2 regions of the Shimazuella sp. NTD250 genome follow, and region 2 is predicted to be linked to the other one. Evidence: predicted binding sites of a transcription regulator. Region 2 holds the regulator's gene; the other holds the start of a gene.
What was found. The regulator NrdR, encoded in region 2, represses ribonucleotide reductase genes. The targets are predictions, from matches to a motif close to AACACNATATATNGTGTT.

Region 1 (8,870 bases), on a different contig from region 2:
ATTAGAAGAATCTCGAGAGATAGATAAAATTTTAGCTGCTCTATCTAACTTAGTAGCAGAAGTAACCAACGAATTAACCGAAAATGTAGCAATCTTAGGAGAACTGGATGGTTTATTTGCTAAAGCAGAGTATGCAAGGGTAGAGCGAGCCATTGTTCCAAAGATAACCCAAAAGGGGCCACTTAAGCTAAACGAAGCTCGTCATCCTCTTCTCGATCGAGAATTAGCTGTTCCTATCGATCTTGAATTAGGGAGTGAAACCCATGCCATTATCATTACTGGTCCCAATACGGGTGGTAAGACAGTTACATTAAAAACCGTTGGTTTGTTAGCGCTAATGACGCAGAGTGGATTTCCCATTCCTGCGTTAGATGGAACCGTAATGCCTGTATACAGTGGGGTATATGCAGATATTGGCGATGAACAGAGCATCGAGCAAAGTTTGAGTACATTTTCTAGCCACATGACAAAAATTATTCGAATATTACACGAGATAGATGGGCGTAGTTTGGTTTTATTCGATGAACTTGGCGCTGGTACAGATCCAACCGAAGGGGCTGCCATGGCAGTAGCTATTTTAAATCATGTGCTTCAAATTGGTTGTTCGATTGTAGCTACCACTCATTACAGTGAACTAAAAGTATTTGCCCATACCCATCCAAAAGCAGTGAATGCAAGTGTGCAGTTTGATGTGGAAACCCTTCGCCCGACTTATAAGTTAGAAGTCGGGGTACCTGGTGAGTCCAATGCTTTTTCGATTGCAAAGCGGTTAGGATTGTCCGATGAAATTATCGAAGCAGCCAAAAAAGAGATATCGCAAGAAGAGAGCAGACTAGAAGAAGTAATTACCTCTTTGGCTAAAGCGAAACGAGAAGCAGAAGAAGAAGGCATAAAAGCCCTGTCACTCAGGGAAGATGCAGAGAGATTATATCAAGAAATACGCGAGAAATGGCAATTATGGGAAGAAGAAAAGTTTCAATTGCAAGAGAAGGCAAGACAAGAAGCTCGCTCGATTGTAAATATTGCAACACGTGAAGCAGATGAAGTGCTGTCAGAGCTTCGTCAATGGGCCAAAGAACGTCCGCAAGATGTAAAAGAACATAAGCTGACAGAAGCACGCAGCAGGTTACAACAAGCTAATCCAGGCGTTACTTTAGTAGCACAGACGGAAATCTTTGCTCCTGAAAAGGAACAATTGATTGTTGGAGATGAAGTAAAGGCGAAGAGCTTTGGGCAAAAAGGTACGATTGTCGAGGTGCTGGCTGATGATCAATACCGGGTGCAAGTTGGCTCTCTAAAGTTGGTATTAGATCGCTCAGGACTTACCAAACTAAAATCAACTGCAACTGCTACAAAGCCAATAACTTCTGTCCGCAGTCGGTCTTTTGTAAAATCAGAAATAGACCTTAGAGGAAAATTGGTGGAAGAGGCACTTGTCGATATTGAAAAATACTTAGATGATGCGATCCTTGCTGGATTTAAGCAAGTACATCTTATTCATGGAAAAGGCACAGGAGCCCTCCGTAAAGGAGTCCATGCCTATCTCGCGAAACACCGTCGAGTTGCTGCGTTTCGAAATGGAGAATACAGTGAAGGCGGTCTTGGAGTTACTGTAGTAGAATTAAAGTGAGGGAATTGGAATGAAATATTTACCTCCGATTTTGGGCGGGGTATCCCTGCTCTTTTTGGTAATTGGTATTCTATGGTTCTATTATCATGCAACATAAAACATAAATTCTACTCGATACAGCAATCGAAGGTGACACATAGTGAAAATTGGTTCTAGAATCCTAAAAACAGCTATTGGAGCGGGTATATCCATTGCGATTGCCCAAGCATTTCAGCTTACTTTTTACGCATCCGCTGGTACCGTTACTATGCTGTGCATCCAACGAACGAGAAAAAAATCATACGAGATTGCATGGCAGCGTTTTTTAGCTTGCTTGATCGGTTTGAGTGTGGCAGCCGCCATATTTACTGTTTTAGGCTATAACCCATGGGCAATTATCGTTATCTTGCTCATCAGTATTCCATTGATGATCCGTTTTAAAGCTAAAGAGAGTGTTATTGCAAGTTCCGTGTTTATCTTTCATTTATATGTAATGAAGCATATTACTTGGCAACTTGTCATTAATGAACTCGCTCTGATGATAATCGGGATTACGGTTGGTTTGTTGCTGAATTTATTTATGCCTAGCGCAGACCAAGAGCTGCGCAGGTATCAACAAAAAATTGAAGAAAATTTTCGGATTATTTTCCATGAGATGGCTCGATATCTACGTGAAGGAGATCATGATTGGAGTGGAATGGAGATCGTCGAGACAAATAGACTATTAAAAGAAGCAAAAGAACGATCCGTACACAATGTAGAAAATCGTTTTGATGATGAGGAGTTGAAGTTTTATCGTTACTTTCAAATGAGAGATAAACAATTCGATCTCATCGATCATTTGATTCCTCATTTGGTTTCTTTCCACCCCTACTCAGATCAAGGTGAAAAACTAGCAGATTTTTTAGATCAATTGGCAGAAGGGGTTCACCCGGGAAATACCGCAGATATTTATCTAGAACAGCTAATGGAAATGACACAAGAGTATCGTAAATTGCCGCTGCCTAGTACAGAAGAAGAATTTAATATGAGAGCTACGCTTTTCCTGATTATGAATGAGATAAAGAGATATTTAAAGATCAAAAAAAGATTGGCAAAATAAAAGTATTTTCATTGATTGATTTAGGGATGATAAATAGGGGGAACCTCAAATGGATCTTTTTCTTCGTGATGAAAATAAAAAGTTGAGTTCCATGCTAGGGACTTTAAGTGAAGCAATGTGGAATGTGAATACGACAGGAGAAGAAAAATGGCAAAAAGCGGAGATGGAAGCGGAAAAAGCGTACCGTCAATATGTCTCTGACAAAGAACGTTTTGAAAAGCTGAAAGCACTGCGACAAGAAGTCAAAAAAGATAGCTTAGAGGCGAGACAAGTAGAGCGTCTGTATCAAGATGCATTCTCCAACCAGCTTTCTTCAGAAATTATTCATGAGTTGGTGCAGCTTTCCTCTACTTTGAGTAATCAATTTAATACATTCCGGGCGAAAGTGGATGGAAAAGAAGTAACCGAAAATATCATTCGAGAAACGCTCCTGACAAGCACAGATATGGAACAACGAGAAAAAATATGGCATGCGAGTAAGCAGATCGGAAAAGAAGTAGAAACTGGGTTACTTCAATTGGTAAAACTGCGAAACAAAGCAGCTCAATCACTTGGTTACAAAGACCACTATGAAATGTCATTTGAGTTAGCAGAATTAAACTTAGAGGAAGTTTTTTCCGTTTTTGAAGACCTTGTCCGTCAAACTGATGAACCATTTAAACGCGTTAAGACAGAGTTGGATGACGAGTTGAGAAACCAATATGGTATTACGGATAAAGTGTTATATCCATGGCACTATCATGATCCGTTTTTCCAAGAGGCTCCGTCCATTCCAGGAACAGATTTAACTCCCTATTTAAAAGGAAAAAATATCGAACAGCTTACAATTGATACTTTTTCTTCGCTCGGTATGGAAATTCGTGATTTACTAGCAAAAAGTGATCTATATGAACGGCCAAATAAAAATCAACATGCGTTTTGCTTAGATATAGATCGTCAAGGTGATGTAAGGGTACTGTGCAATATTCAATCGAATCAATATTGGCTGGAGACGATGCTTCATGAATTTGGGCATGCTGTCTATGATAAATACGTAGATCGTGATCTGCCATTTGCCCTGCGTACTCATTCACATATTTTTACAACAGAAGCTGTCGCCATGTTTTTTGGGAGAATGGCAAAAGAAGAAGAATGGTTACATAAATTTATGGGCTTATCCAAAGAGGAGCTTATATCCTGGATGCCTCTGCAACACAAAATGCAGCAACGAAAAATGCTAATCATGGCTCGGTGGATTATTACATTTGTCTTTTTTGAAAGAGAGTTATATCGGAATCCAGATCAAGACTTAAATGCATTATGGTGGAAACTGGTGAAAGATATTCAAGGAGTAGAGCCTCCAAAGAATCAAGATTACCCACATTGGGCAGCAAAAATTCACTTCACGATCGCACCAGTTTATTATCAAAACTATTTGTTAGGGGAATTGATGGCCTCACAAATGCATTATTATATTCAAGAGCATGTTTCATCGGAAATCTTTACAGAGCAAACAGGACAGTTCTTTATTCAAAAAGTATTCCAACCAGGGGATCGCACCGATTGGCGTGGATTGATCAAAGGGGCGACAGGTGAAGCGTTAAACCCAGCGTATTTTGTGAAACAATTTGTATTATGATGAGATGCTTATTTTAAAATTATTGGATTTCATATAAACATTACAAAGAAGATTTATATTTTTGGATCGAATTCCAATGCTTTATGTTATAATGCCACAGAAGGTGTACATCAACCTTTACTCAAAAGGGAATCATGACTGAGAACGCCAGAGAAACTTGTGTCCATCAGTTGACTGTCAGCTCTGATATGGAGTTTTTGGCGGATGGCATCCCCATTCCGCTTCGCTCCGGAAAGAACGGAGGCAATCTCACGTTTTGTGGAGTGGAGGACAAAGAAAACAACCGCTTCACACTCACGTCTGGCGGCCCTGTAGTACTAGTCGATGAGAGCGGCCAGCGCAGCTTCACTGGTCGTGTGGGAGCCACGCTGACGGTCAAGCCGTTGAACGCAGGCTGACGCCTGCATGATTCCGATCCTGAGTGGTGCGCAAGTGCCACTCAGGAGTCCCGAAACACAACCTAGGAAAATAATAACCTAGGTTTTTTAAAACCATTTACAAACCAACGTCCGGTATATATAATAAAATTATCAGGTATGGAGGTAAAACATGAAACAAGAAGAACGTCGTTTTCAAACCAAAAAATTATTACTCGATACGGTAATATCCCTCATTCAATCAAAGGGATGCGAAGCAATTACAATGGCTGATATCGTCAACACTTCCGGTTTATCCAAAGGAGCCATTTTTCACTATATCAAAAGCAAAGACGAACTGTTTACTTGGGTTTTGCAAGATCGCTTAGAACAAGTCAACGAAAGATTTATGCAACAAGTGGCTAAAAATCCAAACTTTGAACAGCCTATGAAGCAAATAGCTGATAGTTTATGGGAGTTAGAAGATAAAAATGATATCACCAATCAAGTATGGATGTATCTTCTCAGTAAATCAGATCAACCAGTTGTGGGAGAAGTGCTCACCCGTTTTTATGATCAATCCTATTCTTACTCCAAAGCTTGGATTGAACAAGGTCAAATCCATGGTGTTATTCCCAAAGAGCTCGATATTAAAAAAACAGCCGAAATGTTTGTTTTGATATCTTATGGGATTCGATTACGTTCTGCTATCCCTAATGTAGAAGCATCATTTGGGGTTTCAGACTTTATTTCGTTCATCAACCAACAGCTAATAAAAAAATAATATGATGAGGAGGAACGAATATGGCACCTTTGGTTGCGTTACTTGCTTCATTTGTCTTTTTTCGTTTGATTGGATTTGCAGGAGTTTCTTATTTTGATGAATGGCATACTCCTTTACAGGGGGCAGTAGCGATGATGTTTTTACTCACAGCGTCTGCTCACTGGGGAAAACGTCGGGAAGATTTAATTCGAATGGTACCGAGTTCTTTTCCAAGTCCTGATTTATTGGTAACTGTTACAGGATGGTTAGAGATCATAGGGGCTATTGGTATCGTTATCCCCCAAACGTCTGTATACGCTTCGTTGGGATTAGCAATTATGCTAGTCGCAATGTTTCCTGCAAATATAAAAGCAGCGCGGGAAGGATTGACGATAGCTGGACAACCGACTCCTAAAATCGTGGTTCGCACAATCTTGCAAATCATTTTCCTAGTTGCTGTCTTGTTGGCAGGGTAAATGGAGAACGTTATAAGAAAGTAAAAGAAACCTTTTCAGAAAATAGAGGAAAACGGTTTCTTTTTTGATTTTTTCAAGGAATAAAGGAAGATTTTTCGATTGATACTAACAAAATGAAAGCAGGAAGTACTTCTCTATTGTTCCATTATTGCACGAAAAATTAGATTCTTTTCACTTCCGTTTACCCCCTTTTCTCAATATATAGTATGAGTTATACTCTAATAGGGCTACATATTGATTATCAGCAGTCATAACCTGCATCCAAACTTAAAACATATCGATATCGATACCTATCCATAAATTAGAGAGAAAAGGAAATGAGACAAATGCACTTATCCGATAATTTTTTAGAGCAATATATAGGCAAAAATCCAAAATGGGGCTTTGAAGGTCTCGGATATATGGTTTACTTACGCACATATTCCCGAAAAAAAGCAGATGGGACACAAGAAGCTTGGTGGGAAACGGTAAAGAGAGTAACCGAAGGTAACTTTTCACTGGAAGAGAAGCGTCTTAAAGAGATTGGTAAATGGGACTATGGGAAAGAAGCGAACTTACGAGAAGAGATGGAACGATTTTACCATCTGATGTTTAATCTTGTGTTAACACCACCAGGACGCGGACTATGGATGTCTGGAACGGCTTATGCAGAGAAAATAGGGGATGCAGAAAACAATTGTTGGTTCATCTCCATGCGTCCACAAAAATATGGAGTCAGTAAGATTAAACCAGCAATCGGCTCCATTGATGAGCTACTGCCTTCCATGCCTGCCGTCTTTACATTTGATCAAGCGATGAAAGGTGGAGGCGTTGGCGTAAATTTGCAACGGAAAAATACAAATAGGATGCCAAAAGTAAAAAATGAGATTTCCCTTTATTTTATCAGTGATCCAAACCATGACGATTATTTTGGGGAACTCAATGCTTTAGGAGTAGCTCCTGTGGTTGCCAAAGATGATGCTTCGATTTATCGAGTAAAAGACAGTCGAGAAGGATGGGCAGAAGCACTCCAATTGGTAATTGATTCTCATTTTATTGAAGAAAATAAGTATCTTGTTATAGACATCTCAGAAGTTCGCCCTCGTGGTTCCGAAATAAAAGGCTTTGGCGGTGTCGCTAGTGGCCCTGCACCTCTCGTGCAAATGCTGGGAAAAGTAAATGAAATTCTCAATAAAAGAGTGGGAGAGCAAGTTCCTTCTGTAGAGTGGGGAGACATCATTCAAAATATCGGTTGTTGTGTCGTTGCTGGCAATGTCCGCCGGACTGCTCTTATCTTGATTGGGGACAAAGAAGACAAGGACTTTATTGAATCAAAAAACTACAGCCTAGAGAAAAATCAAGAGGCAAGTCAATGGCGTTGGGCGAGCAACAACAGTGTTGCGATTGACGAAGATGTCACACCAGCAGATTTAGAAGAAATGGCGAAAAATATTTACTACAATGGGGAACCAGGGATCGTCAATATTGAGCTTTCCAAGCACCATGGAAGAATTGCCGAAGGACTGCAAGAAAATATCGATGGAGAAGTCGAAGGATTTAACCCTTGTGGTGAAATTACATTACCAAATGCCTCACCATGCAATTTATTTGAGATCAACTTACCCAAAATACATGAATTGATCGATGCGGGAAAAGAAGACAGTAACCTGTATAATGAAGCAAGTTGGTTGGCTACTCGATACGCATACCGCATCACTTTCCGAAACTATGAATGGGAAGTGACGAGAAATATCATCGAAAAACATCGTCGATTAGGAGTTGGAGTAACAGGTATCGCCGATTGGGTACTGATGAAGTTTGGAGATCGAGCAGTGCTCGGATTTGACGAACAACATCAGCCTATTTTCAATGAAGATGTGGAAGCAGCATTGGATAGACTGTACCAAGCAGTCAAAGAAACCAACTTGACTCATGCGGAGGAATTAGAAGCAAAACCATCTATCAAACTAACAACAGTGAAACCTTCCGGTTCAATGTCCCTACTCATGGGTGTTAGCCCTGGTATGCATTGGCACTGGTCGAAATATATGATTCGCCGGGTGCGATTTTCAGCAAATTCACCGCTGATTCCAGCTTTGATCGATTGCGGATATTATGTGGAACCCGTGATCTCAGGTTTCCAAAAAGACGGCAGTCCTAAAATTGATCAACATACCCTTGTCGTTGAATTTCCAACAAAAGCACCTACCGCTGAACATCCAAGATTCCAAGCGGAAAATGATGTTCCACTAGCGGAGCAAGCAGCAGTGCAAGCATTGCTGCAGTCTTACTGGTCGGATAACGCAGTCTCTGCGACACTCACCTTTAATAAAGAAGAGGGCAGAGAAGAAAATACTATTGCAGAAATCGCAGCAGTACTCGAACAATCTACACAAGTACTAAAATCTACCTCTCTTCTACCACATGACTCCAATACGTATCCTCAAATGCCATTGGAAGCTATTACGAAAGAAGAGTATGAGAAAAAGAAAACAAAAATAACCGCAAAACCTTGGGAAATGCTTGGGGAAGTGAGAATGGAAGAAGAGGACGATGCGGATGTCATCGGAGAATGTAAAGGTGGCGTTTGTCCAATAAGATGATGTTGTAAGAAGCCTACGTTTTGTGCGTAGGCTTTTTTGTTTAATAGTAAATTTTAAGGATAAGGGATAAGGCTTAAAAATGGTAGTTTAACATATATGTGTATTTGTTAAACATATCAGCCGATTATGTTAATATTGTGCAACAGTAGAACCGTTCCGGTTAAGAAATGGAGAGTACACATATGAAATATACTACTTCTCTAGAAGCCGTAACCTCACAACAATTAGATGGAGGTTTTTTTGTTGGATGGCCGAATTCTCCATCTCCAGAAGCACATTTTATGCTATTAAAAAATAGTTATAAATGTGTGTTAGCAATAGATGAAACATCAGAAAAAGTAATAGGATTCATTAATGCTATCAG
Region 2 (8,870 bases):
GGTTAGGGATGTCTTTTCTCGTCTTGAGTTTCGTACTCTTATGGATCGAGTGGATAAATCTCCTCTTTTTATTTCAGATGAAGAAGGCCGGATGGAGATTCCAACTGCTGCTCATGATTATGTGCAGATAGAAGAAGCAAATAAAGAGGAGTGGGCACATTTGTTTCAGCAGTCTCCTCTTGCAATTCATCTGGAAACAGATGTAGACAATCCTCATCATGCCACCATTACTGGAATAGGTTTATCGAGTCCTGATGAAAATGTGTTTCTGCCATTTGAAGTTGCCAAGGATTGGGATGCTTTTCGTATATGGGTGGAGGACAAAGAAAAACAAAAAGTCGTGTATGATTTAAAACGAAGTAAGATTTTATTGGAAAGAGAACAAATCCCTATTCATGGATTTGTTTTTGATGTATTGCTTTCAGCCTATGTGCTCAATCCATCGGAAACAAAGTTGGAGATAAGTGATTTAGCTTTGCAGCAAAGCGTAGGTTACCTGCCTTCTGATGAGGAAGCTTATGGGAAAGGAGCAAAGCGAAGACCGCTGACAGGAGATGCTTTAGCAAGCCATGTTACCAAAAAAACGGCAAAATTATTTGCTTTATACGATACATTTGAAAAACAATTAGAAGAAAATGATCTGACCAAATTACTATGTGAATTGGAGATGCCATTAGCGGCTGTCCTTGCTAATATGGAAGAAACCGGGGTCAAGGTAGATAAAACCCAATTAGAAGAGCTTGGTGTTACTTTTAAAGAGAAGATCGACCAATTGGAAAAAGAGATCATTGAGCTGGCCGGTACAGCCTTTAATATTAATTCACCGAAACAATTATCAGAGATATTATTTGAAAAACTGGGCCTTCCAGTGATCAAAAAAACGAAGACAGGATACTCGACTGGAGCAGATGTTTTAGAAAAACTTGCTCCACAACACGAGATTGTTGAAAAAATTTTACACTATCGTCAGGTTGGAAAGTTATACTCCACTTATATAGAAGGATTAAAAAAGGAAATTGCGTCGGATGAAAAGATTCATACGCGATTTAATCAAACGATCGCAGCGACAGGAAGACTGAGCAGCACGGAACCAAACTTGCAAAATATCCCCATACGTTTAGAAGAGGGACGACAAATTCGTCAAGTATTCGTTCCTTCAGAAGAAAACTGGGTGATTTTAGCTGCGGACTATTCACAAGTAGAACTGAGAATATTAGCCCATTTATCCGAAGATCCTATTTTGCAGAGAGCTTTTCAAGAAGATAGAGATATTCATACACAAACTGCAATGGATGTATTTGGTGTAGATACAACAGAAGTTTCTTCATTGATGAGAAGTAAAGCAAAAGCAGTGAATTTTGGGATTGTATATGGAATCAGTGCATTTGGTCTGTCGCAAAACATTAATATCCCACAAAAGGAAGCGAAAGAATTTATTGAGCGTTACTTTGCCACTTATCCAAACGTCCGAAAATTTATGGATGAAGTGGTGGTTGAAGCACGAAAAACAGGATATGTAACTACTTTGCTAAATCGTCGACGTTATCTCCCAGACATCAATGCTTCACAGTTTAACGCGAGAAGTTTTGCTGAACGGACTGCGATGAATACACCTATCCAAGGCAGTGCAGCAGATATTATCAAAAATGCCATGGTGCATCTATATCGAGCTATGCAAGAACGTCAGTTAAAAAGTAGAATGTTACTGCAAGTACATGACGAACTTATCTTTGAAGTTCCACCAGAGGAGCTGGAGGAACTGAAAAAATTAGTTCGTGAAAAGATGGAACATGCAGTTCCGCTTAGCGTACCGCTCAAAGTAGATGTCAATATAGGCAAGAGTTGGTATGAAGCTAAATAAAAACAGATGAAAATAGAGAAAGAGGATGGAGAAATGCCAGAATTACCAGAAGTAGAGACAGTAAGACGGACTTTGTCTTCTCTTGTTGTGGGGAAAACCATTTGTGAAGTTACTGTCTCTCTGCCGCGTATTATTCGCAAACCAGATGATAGTAAGGAATTCGCTGAGAAATTAGCAGGTACCACGATTACTGCTGTTGAGCGAAGAGGCAAATTTTTAAAGCTATTTGCTGATCCATACGTATTAGTCTCTCATTTGAGGATGGAGGGCAAGTATCGGATGGCAAAGAGCACAGATCCAGTTGAAAAACATGACCATGTTGTTTTTCATTTTACAGATGGTTCAGAGTTACGTTATAAGGATGTACGCCAGTTTGGAACGATGGATTTGTTTTTACGCGGTGAAGAGGACAATGATGCACCTCTTGCCAAATTGGGTCCTGAACCGCTCGGTGATGAGTTTACAAAGCAGTGGTTTCAATCTCAACTGAGTAAAAAAACGACAAAAATAAAAGCCTTACTGCTCAATCAACATTTTGTTGTTGGACTAGGTAATATATATGTCGATGAAGCTTTGCATCGAGCAAAAATTCATCCAGAGCGTGTAGCTAAAAGTTTAACAAAAAAAGAGGTATCCGAACTATTTCAGGCTATCCGCGAAACTCTCCAAACGGCGATCGATGCAGGAGGTTCATCTGTGAGATCCTATGTGAATGGCCAAGGAGAAATGGGATATTTTCAATTACAGATAAAAGTATACGGAAGAAAAAATGAGCCATGTTATACATGTGGGAATCCGATCAGTAGATTAATTGTTGCTGGACGAGGGACACACATTTGTAATACATGCCAGCATTAAAAGCTTTGTTTTTCAATGAAGAAAGTATATGGTGATGATATGATATATGGATTGACAGGCGGGATTGCTACAGGTAAAAGTACAGTAGCTGAAATGCTTCGGGAACTTGGGGCATATATCATAGATGCAGATCAGATTTCGCGACAAATAGTAGAGCCGGATCAGTTAGGTGCAAATAGGATAAAAGAACACTTTGGAAAAGAACTTTTTACAGCAGATGGTCATTTGAAAAGGGACAAGCTTGCTCAGATTATATTTCAAAATCCCTCAGCGAGAAAACAACTGAACAATTTGTTACATCCACTTATCATGAAAGAAATGCAGAGGCAAACCGACGAGATCTTAAAGCAAATGAAAGACGCTGTGGTGATTTGGGATATTCCTTTGTTGTATGAAGAAAATTTGACCAATTTTGTCCAAAAGGTTATTGTGATATATGTGCCTGAAGAGGTACAACGCAGGCGTTTGCAGTTACGTAACAACTTTAACCAGAAAGAGGTAGAGTTTCGTATTCAATCGCAACTGTCGATAGAAGAGAAAAAAAGTTTGGCGAACTACTTGATTGATAATAGTGGGACAGTTCAACAAACAAAGAGACAGGTAGTGGCATTATGGAATCATCTAACCTAAAGAAATGGATTGAGCCAGCCCTTCAGGCTCTTCCAAGAAAAAGGTTTATCGCCATTGGAATTATTTTCATTATTCTATCCCTTGTAATCGCATTTCCTTTGTTTAATCGTTGGATTTATCCGTTAGATTATGAGAGCAATATTTTAAAAAGCGCAAAACAGACAAACACAGACCCATTTCTAATTATGGCTATCATTCGTGTAGAGACCAAGTTTGATCCGGAAAAACAGTCTCATGTTGGTGCACAAGGATTGATGCAATTGATGATTCCAACAGTAGACTATGCGATTAAAAAAGGAAATTTTTCACCTTCCATGCGACAGTACATCAAAGTACCAGCAGTGAACATACAAGTCGGAAGTTGGTATTTAAGTGATCTAACCCGACAATTTAAAGGCAACAAAGTCGCAGTAATCGCAGCATATAACGCAGGACCATCACGAGTACAGAAATGGTTAAAAGATGGAACATGGGATGGAACAAGGCAGAATGTACAAAAGATTCCCTATGGGGAAACTAGACATTATGTACAACGGGTAACCTTTTTCTATGAAAAATACAAATCGCTGTATATGGATTTAGTGAAAGATTAAGCGGACAGCTTTTATGTCCGTTTTTTCTTGTGGAAATATTCCTTATGTTCTATCGAAATGAAAAATAGGCATGTTTTATTAGATGTTCTATATTGCAAAATGTGACATACTGATTATAATGAAATAGAGGATTAGTGTGTTATAAAAGCGTCGGAAGGGGAAGCAATTATATGAAACTACGCATTGCCATAAATGGTTTTGGGCGAATTGGAAGAATGGTTTTTAGAAAAGCGATCACGGACCCCACTATTGAGGTAGTTGCAATTAATGCGAGCTATCCAGCAGAAACATTGGCACATCTTATTAAGTTTGATACCATACATGGTTTTTTTGATGAAGAAGTTATTGCAGAAGAAGGGATGCTCTACGTCAATCGTCAAGCTGTGCGCTTGGTTTCCAATCGAAATCCTTTGGAACTGCCTTGGGAAGAGTTGGGTGTAGATGTTGTAATAGAGGCTACTGGTAAGTTCTGTGATCGCGAGGGAGCTTCTCTTCATTTACAAGCAGGTGCCAAAAAAGTAGTAATTACAGCACCAGGTAAAAATGAGGATGCTACGATCGTTATGGGAGTGAATCATGAAATTTATGATCCTGAAAACCATCACATTATTTCCAACGCATCATGTACCACAAATGGTCTTGCACCAGTTGTAAAAGTTTTACATGATCGTTTTGGAATCGAACATGGATTGATGACAACTGTTCATTCCTTTACAAATGACCAAAATAATCTCGATAATCCACATAAAGATTTGCGCCGTGCCCGCGCATGTTCTCAATCGATTATTCCTACTAAGACAGGGGCAGCAAAAGCATTAGGACTAGTTATTCCTGAATTACAGGGGAAGTTGAACGGTTTTTCGCTGAGAGTTCCAACTCCAAATGTTTCTGTAGTTGATTTGGTAGTGAATTTACAGACAAATGTAACAGCAGAAATGGTAAATGAGGCTTTTCGTAATGCTTCTGCACAAGGAATGAAAGGAATTTTGCAATATTGTGAACTTCCACTTGTATCTACTGACTTTACTGGGAATGAAAATTCTTCAATAGTTGATGCACTTTCGACAATGGTAATGGGAGAAAGACAAGTAAAAGTACTCGCATGGTATGATAATGAATGGGGTTATTCTTGCCGAGTGGCAGATCTGGCAAAATATGTAGGGGAAACACTTCATCAAAAAAAATTAGTACATGCTACTGCTTAACCAACTATGATCTGGGGATCACGTCTTAAGTTGTATGCAGAATAAATAAAAAACCGTTCCATTGGAGGAACGGTTTTTATCTTGTAGCAGACATACCACCATCTACGTTGTAGACGCTTCCTGTTGTATATTTCGCTTCCTCTGAAGCTAAAAATAAGATAGTATTTGCTACTTCTGTAGTAGTTCCATATCTCTTCATCGGTATGTAACGGCAGAAATCTTGACGTACTTGTTTCTCCATCCCTGGATTTAATTTGCTTTCGAGGCGGTCCATCAAACTAGATTCAATAGGAGCAGAAATAACAGCGTTGACACGGATATTTGATTGGCTATTTTCCAATGCTACTGTTTTGACTAATCCTAACAAGGCATGTTGTAACATAACATGTGATGAAAGCATAGGAAGTCCCATGAGTCCAGCAACTGTACCATAAGTTACAATAGAGCCTCCTCCGTTTCTTTGCATGATGGGGATCACTTGTTTAATGAGAAAAACAATGTCTTTTACGTGGTGATACAATTTATCTAATTCATTTTCTTCCACTTCTTCAATAGGGCCAACCATACAATCATTTGGTGATGCATATACGAAAATATCGATGGTGCCGAAATATTGTACAATGTCATCAATACAGACTGTTATTTCAGAGTCTTTGCCTCCTTCCATCGAGATCAACAGTGATCGATCAGAAATAAAATGGTCTTTTGAGGACAATTGCATTGCACTAATATTTTGATAGTTATCAATAAGTGCAAGTTTTGCTCCTTCTTGAGCAAATTGCTTTGCCGCTTGATAGCCTACTCCATCTGTAGCACCAGTAATGAGAACTACTTTATCTTGAAAACGTTTCACTATTCTTTTACGCTCCCTGATTTTCAATATCTTTTTAGTATACTTCAAAAAAGAAACCAATAGAGTATTGTCATATTTTAGACGAATAATTTTCAAAACTATAGGTTGCTATTTTTTGAATTTGCCTTCTTTTTTCAATAAAATAGATCTCATAAGTGCAGGTGAAAAAACAGGATTGAGCATCTGATCATTTAACTGTATCTTTAAATGATAGTAGACTGGATACGGGAGGAAAGTTAATGAAATGTCCGATTTGTAATCATAATGGGAGCCGAGTGCTTGATTCGCGACCTGTACATGAAGGAAAAGCGATTAGAAGGAGGCGAGAGTGCGAAGCTTGTAATGAGCGATTTACAACTTTTGAAATGATAGAAGAAAAACCATTGATGGTAATAAAAAAAGACGGGAGCCGAGAAGAATTTAGTCGAGAAAAATTATTACGTGGGTTGATTCGAGCATGTGAGAAAAGACCAGTTCCGACGAGTAGTTTAGAAGGTCTCGTTCTCGATATGGAACGAAAACTTCGTGAGGTAGGTATTTTGGAAGTTCCAACTACTGAAATAGGAGAAATGGTATTGGAACGGTTGGTGAAAATCGATGAAGTTGCCTATGTTCGTTTTGCGTCTGTCTATCGACAATTTCAAGACATTCACCTTTTTGTAAGAGAATTGGAAGATTTACGAAAAAGGTCAAATGAAGGAGATTTAGAACATTTTTTGGATGAAAACGACATAGATCGAGAATAAATTTTGGTTGGCTTTGAGTACCCATTTGCGATAGAATGAACAAACCCGCTATTCATTCGGGAGAAAAAATTAGGGGAGGTCACATTCTATGTTTTGGCAAGAAATCCAATTTCGTAGTCGACAAGAAAAAGCATTGGATGATACAGATCTTTTTACTATGACACATCTCTATCAACCAATTGTCGGAGTTATGGGAGTTGGATTATATGTGACGCTTCACTCGCAGGCTTCCCAACAAGAAACTTCCACTCTGCTTACACATACATATCTCTTCAAATTACTCTCTATTTCACATAATCAATTGTTAGAAGCGAGATATCAATTAGAGGGAGTTGGCTTACTGCGAACATTTGAAAAAAGTAATCAAAGAGAGGGCAACTACTTGGAATACCAAGTTATATCGCCCTTGGCACCCCTTACTTTTTTTCAAACCATGCCATTGGCAATTCAATTGCAACATCGTCTGGGGAAAGATGAGTATCAAATGGTGAAAAATCGAGTGTGGCCAGAAGATAAAGAGATTCAGAGCGTCAATTTGACGAAAAGTTTCCAAGAAGTATATGGACAAAAAGAAGTTGCTGCTTCTACTCAAACAATACCAGCTACGAAAAAGCGAAAATCGAATATCGATTTTGGGTTTATTCGTTCACGATTGGCATCGATTATTAAACCTGCTAATTGGACTTCTCAACTTGAATCAGAGTTGAAACAAGCTTGTTATCTATTTAAGTTGGATGAGTCTACGTTGATAAAAGCTATTCAAAATCCAGAAGTTTCATACAGTGGACATGTTAATTTAGAAAAACTGTTCCATTATTTAAATACGGCACCTTATTCCAATAATTCTGTTGTTTCACCTTCAGACAAGGAAAAGCCAACTATACCAGAGCCAGCAATGTCTCCAAAAGAAAAACATTTCCAGTTGTTAGAGACTATTTCTCCATTCGAACTTTTAGCTCACTATCAAGGAGGAGCAGCTGTACCAAAGAGTGAGATGAATCTGATTCAATCATTGCTCACACATTATCAGTTACCTGCACCTGTTGTGAATGTGCTGTTAGATTTTGTCATGCTAAAGTGTGATCGTAAATTACCAAAGGCATATGTAGAAAAAATAGCTTCTCACTGGAAACGTTTAAATATTCAAACATCTGAGCAAGCAAGAGTACAAGCGCTCAAAGAACATACCAAACAATCAAACCAAAACTCCAGCACAACAAAAGCTAGAAGAAAATCTAGTGTGAAAAAATTGCCTAAAACCATCGCTCGGGAAGTTATCGAGCCTAGTTTTACAGATGAAGAACTTCAAGGGACTTATGATGATATTCAAGCAACAATGAAATTTTTACGTTCAACAGAAAAACAAGTGTTGCACAATAAAGAGTAGCGTGCTATAATAACTTTTGTCAGTTTGAAAGGACTTGAAAATGTTTGAAAATTGTTTGATGGCTCGATAGCTCAGTCGGTAGAGCAGAGGACTGAAAATCCTCGTGTCGGCGGTTCGATTCCGTCTCGAGCCACCAGTTGCGGAAGTGGCTCAGTGGTAGAGCATCGCCTTGCCAAGGCGAGGGTCGCGGGTTCGAATCCCGTCTTCCGCTCCAAATTACTGCCTTGCCGGGGTGGCGGAATAGGCAGACGCACAGGACTTAAAATCCTGCGGTAGGTGACTATCGTGCCGGTTCAAGTCCGGCCCTCGGCACCATATTCTAGCGTTTTGGGGATTTTGAAGCCAGGAAAGTTTAAGGTGAAGATCACAGGTTGCAAACGAAGTACAAACTTTCATCTTACGAAAATGTTTTCCTTGCAATTGCATCTCCAGAGAGGAAGTCGTCCAATTTTTGGGCGGCTTTTTTTGTATGATAATCGCCTAAACTCACATAAATTTTGAGGGATCAAAAAATGAAAAAATCTTTACATAGGGTAAGGGGGTATGCTATGATCATAACAGCATAAATCAATCAATGGAGGAGATTATAAGGAAGAAAGAAGTACTTACAGGTGCAAGGGATGGGTTCCAAGCATTGTGCCGTGATCGTAAAAGGAGCGTTAAAACCGTTTAATGCGAAAGTAGAAGCAGATTTAGTGAAAACCGTGACGGTGGAATATAATGAAGGACAAGTAAGT

Region 1: the regulator NrdR is predicted to act here: its motif matches at 6,116-6,133, upstream of nrdJ (ribonucleoside-triphosphate reductase, adenosylcobalamin-dependent).

What each region holds. Positions count from the first base shown of each region.
Region 1 covers NZ_JCAJZS010000002.1:571,098-579,967, reverse strand. Annotated here, with positions in the region: gene AC5WOF_RS07805 (endonuclease MutS2) at 1-1,630, shown strand, start outside; gene AC5WOF_RS07800 (aromatic acid exporter family protein) at 1,770-2,711, shown strand; gene AC5WOF_RS07795 (M2 family metallopeptidase) at 2,761-4,329, shown strand; gene AC5WOF_RS07790 (hypothetical protein) at 4,464-4,727, shown strand; gene AC5WOF_RS07785 (TetR/AcrR family transcriptional regulator) at 4,879-5,469, shown strand; gene AC5WOF_RS07780 (DoxX family protein) at 5,490-5,924, shown strand; gene nrdJ (ribonucleoside-triphosphate reductase, adenosylcobalamin-dependent) at 6,242-8,506, shown strand; gene AC5WOF_RS07770 (GNAT family N-acetyltransferase) at 8,689-8,870, shown strand, end outside.
Region 2 covers NZ_JCAJZS010000009.1:88,984-97,853, forward strand. Annotated here, with positions in the region: gene polA (DNA polymerase I) at 1-1,861, shown strand, start outside; gene mutM (DNA-formamidopyrimidine glycosylase) at 1,895-2,719, shown strand; gene coaE (dephospho-CoA kinase) at 2,735-3,349, shown strand; gene AC5WOF_RS18185 (lytic transglycosylase domain-containing protein) at 3,331-3,942, shown strand; gene AC5WOF_RS18190 (glyceraldehyde-3-phosphate dehydrogenase) at 4,113-5,147, shown strand; gene AC5WOF_RS18195 (SDR family NAD(P)-dependent oxidoreductase) at 5,224-6,000, opposite strand; gene nrdR (transcriptional regulator NrdR) at 6,240-6,746, shown strand; gene AC5WOF_RS18205 (DnaD domain protein) at 6,835-8,133, shown strand; tRNA gene AC5WOF_RS18210 (tRNA-Phe) at 8,194-8,269, shown strand; tRNA gene AC5WOF_RS18215 (tRNA-Gly) at 8,273-8,347, shown strand; tRNA gene AC5WOF_RS18220 (tRNA-Leu) at 8,360-8,448, shown strand; gene AC5WOF_RS18225 (cation transporter) at 8,745-8,870, shown strand, end outside.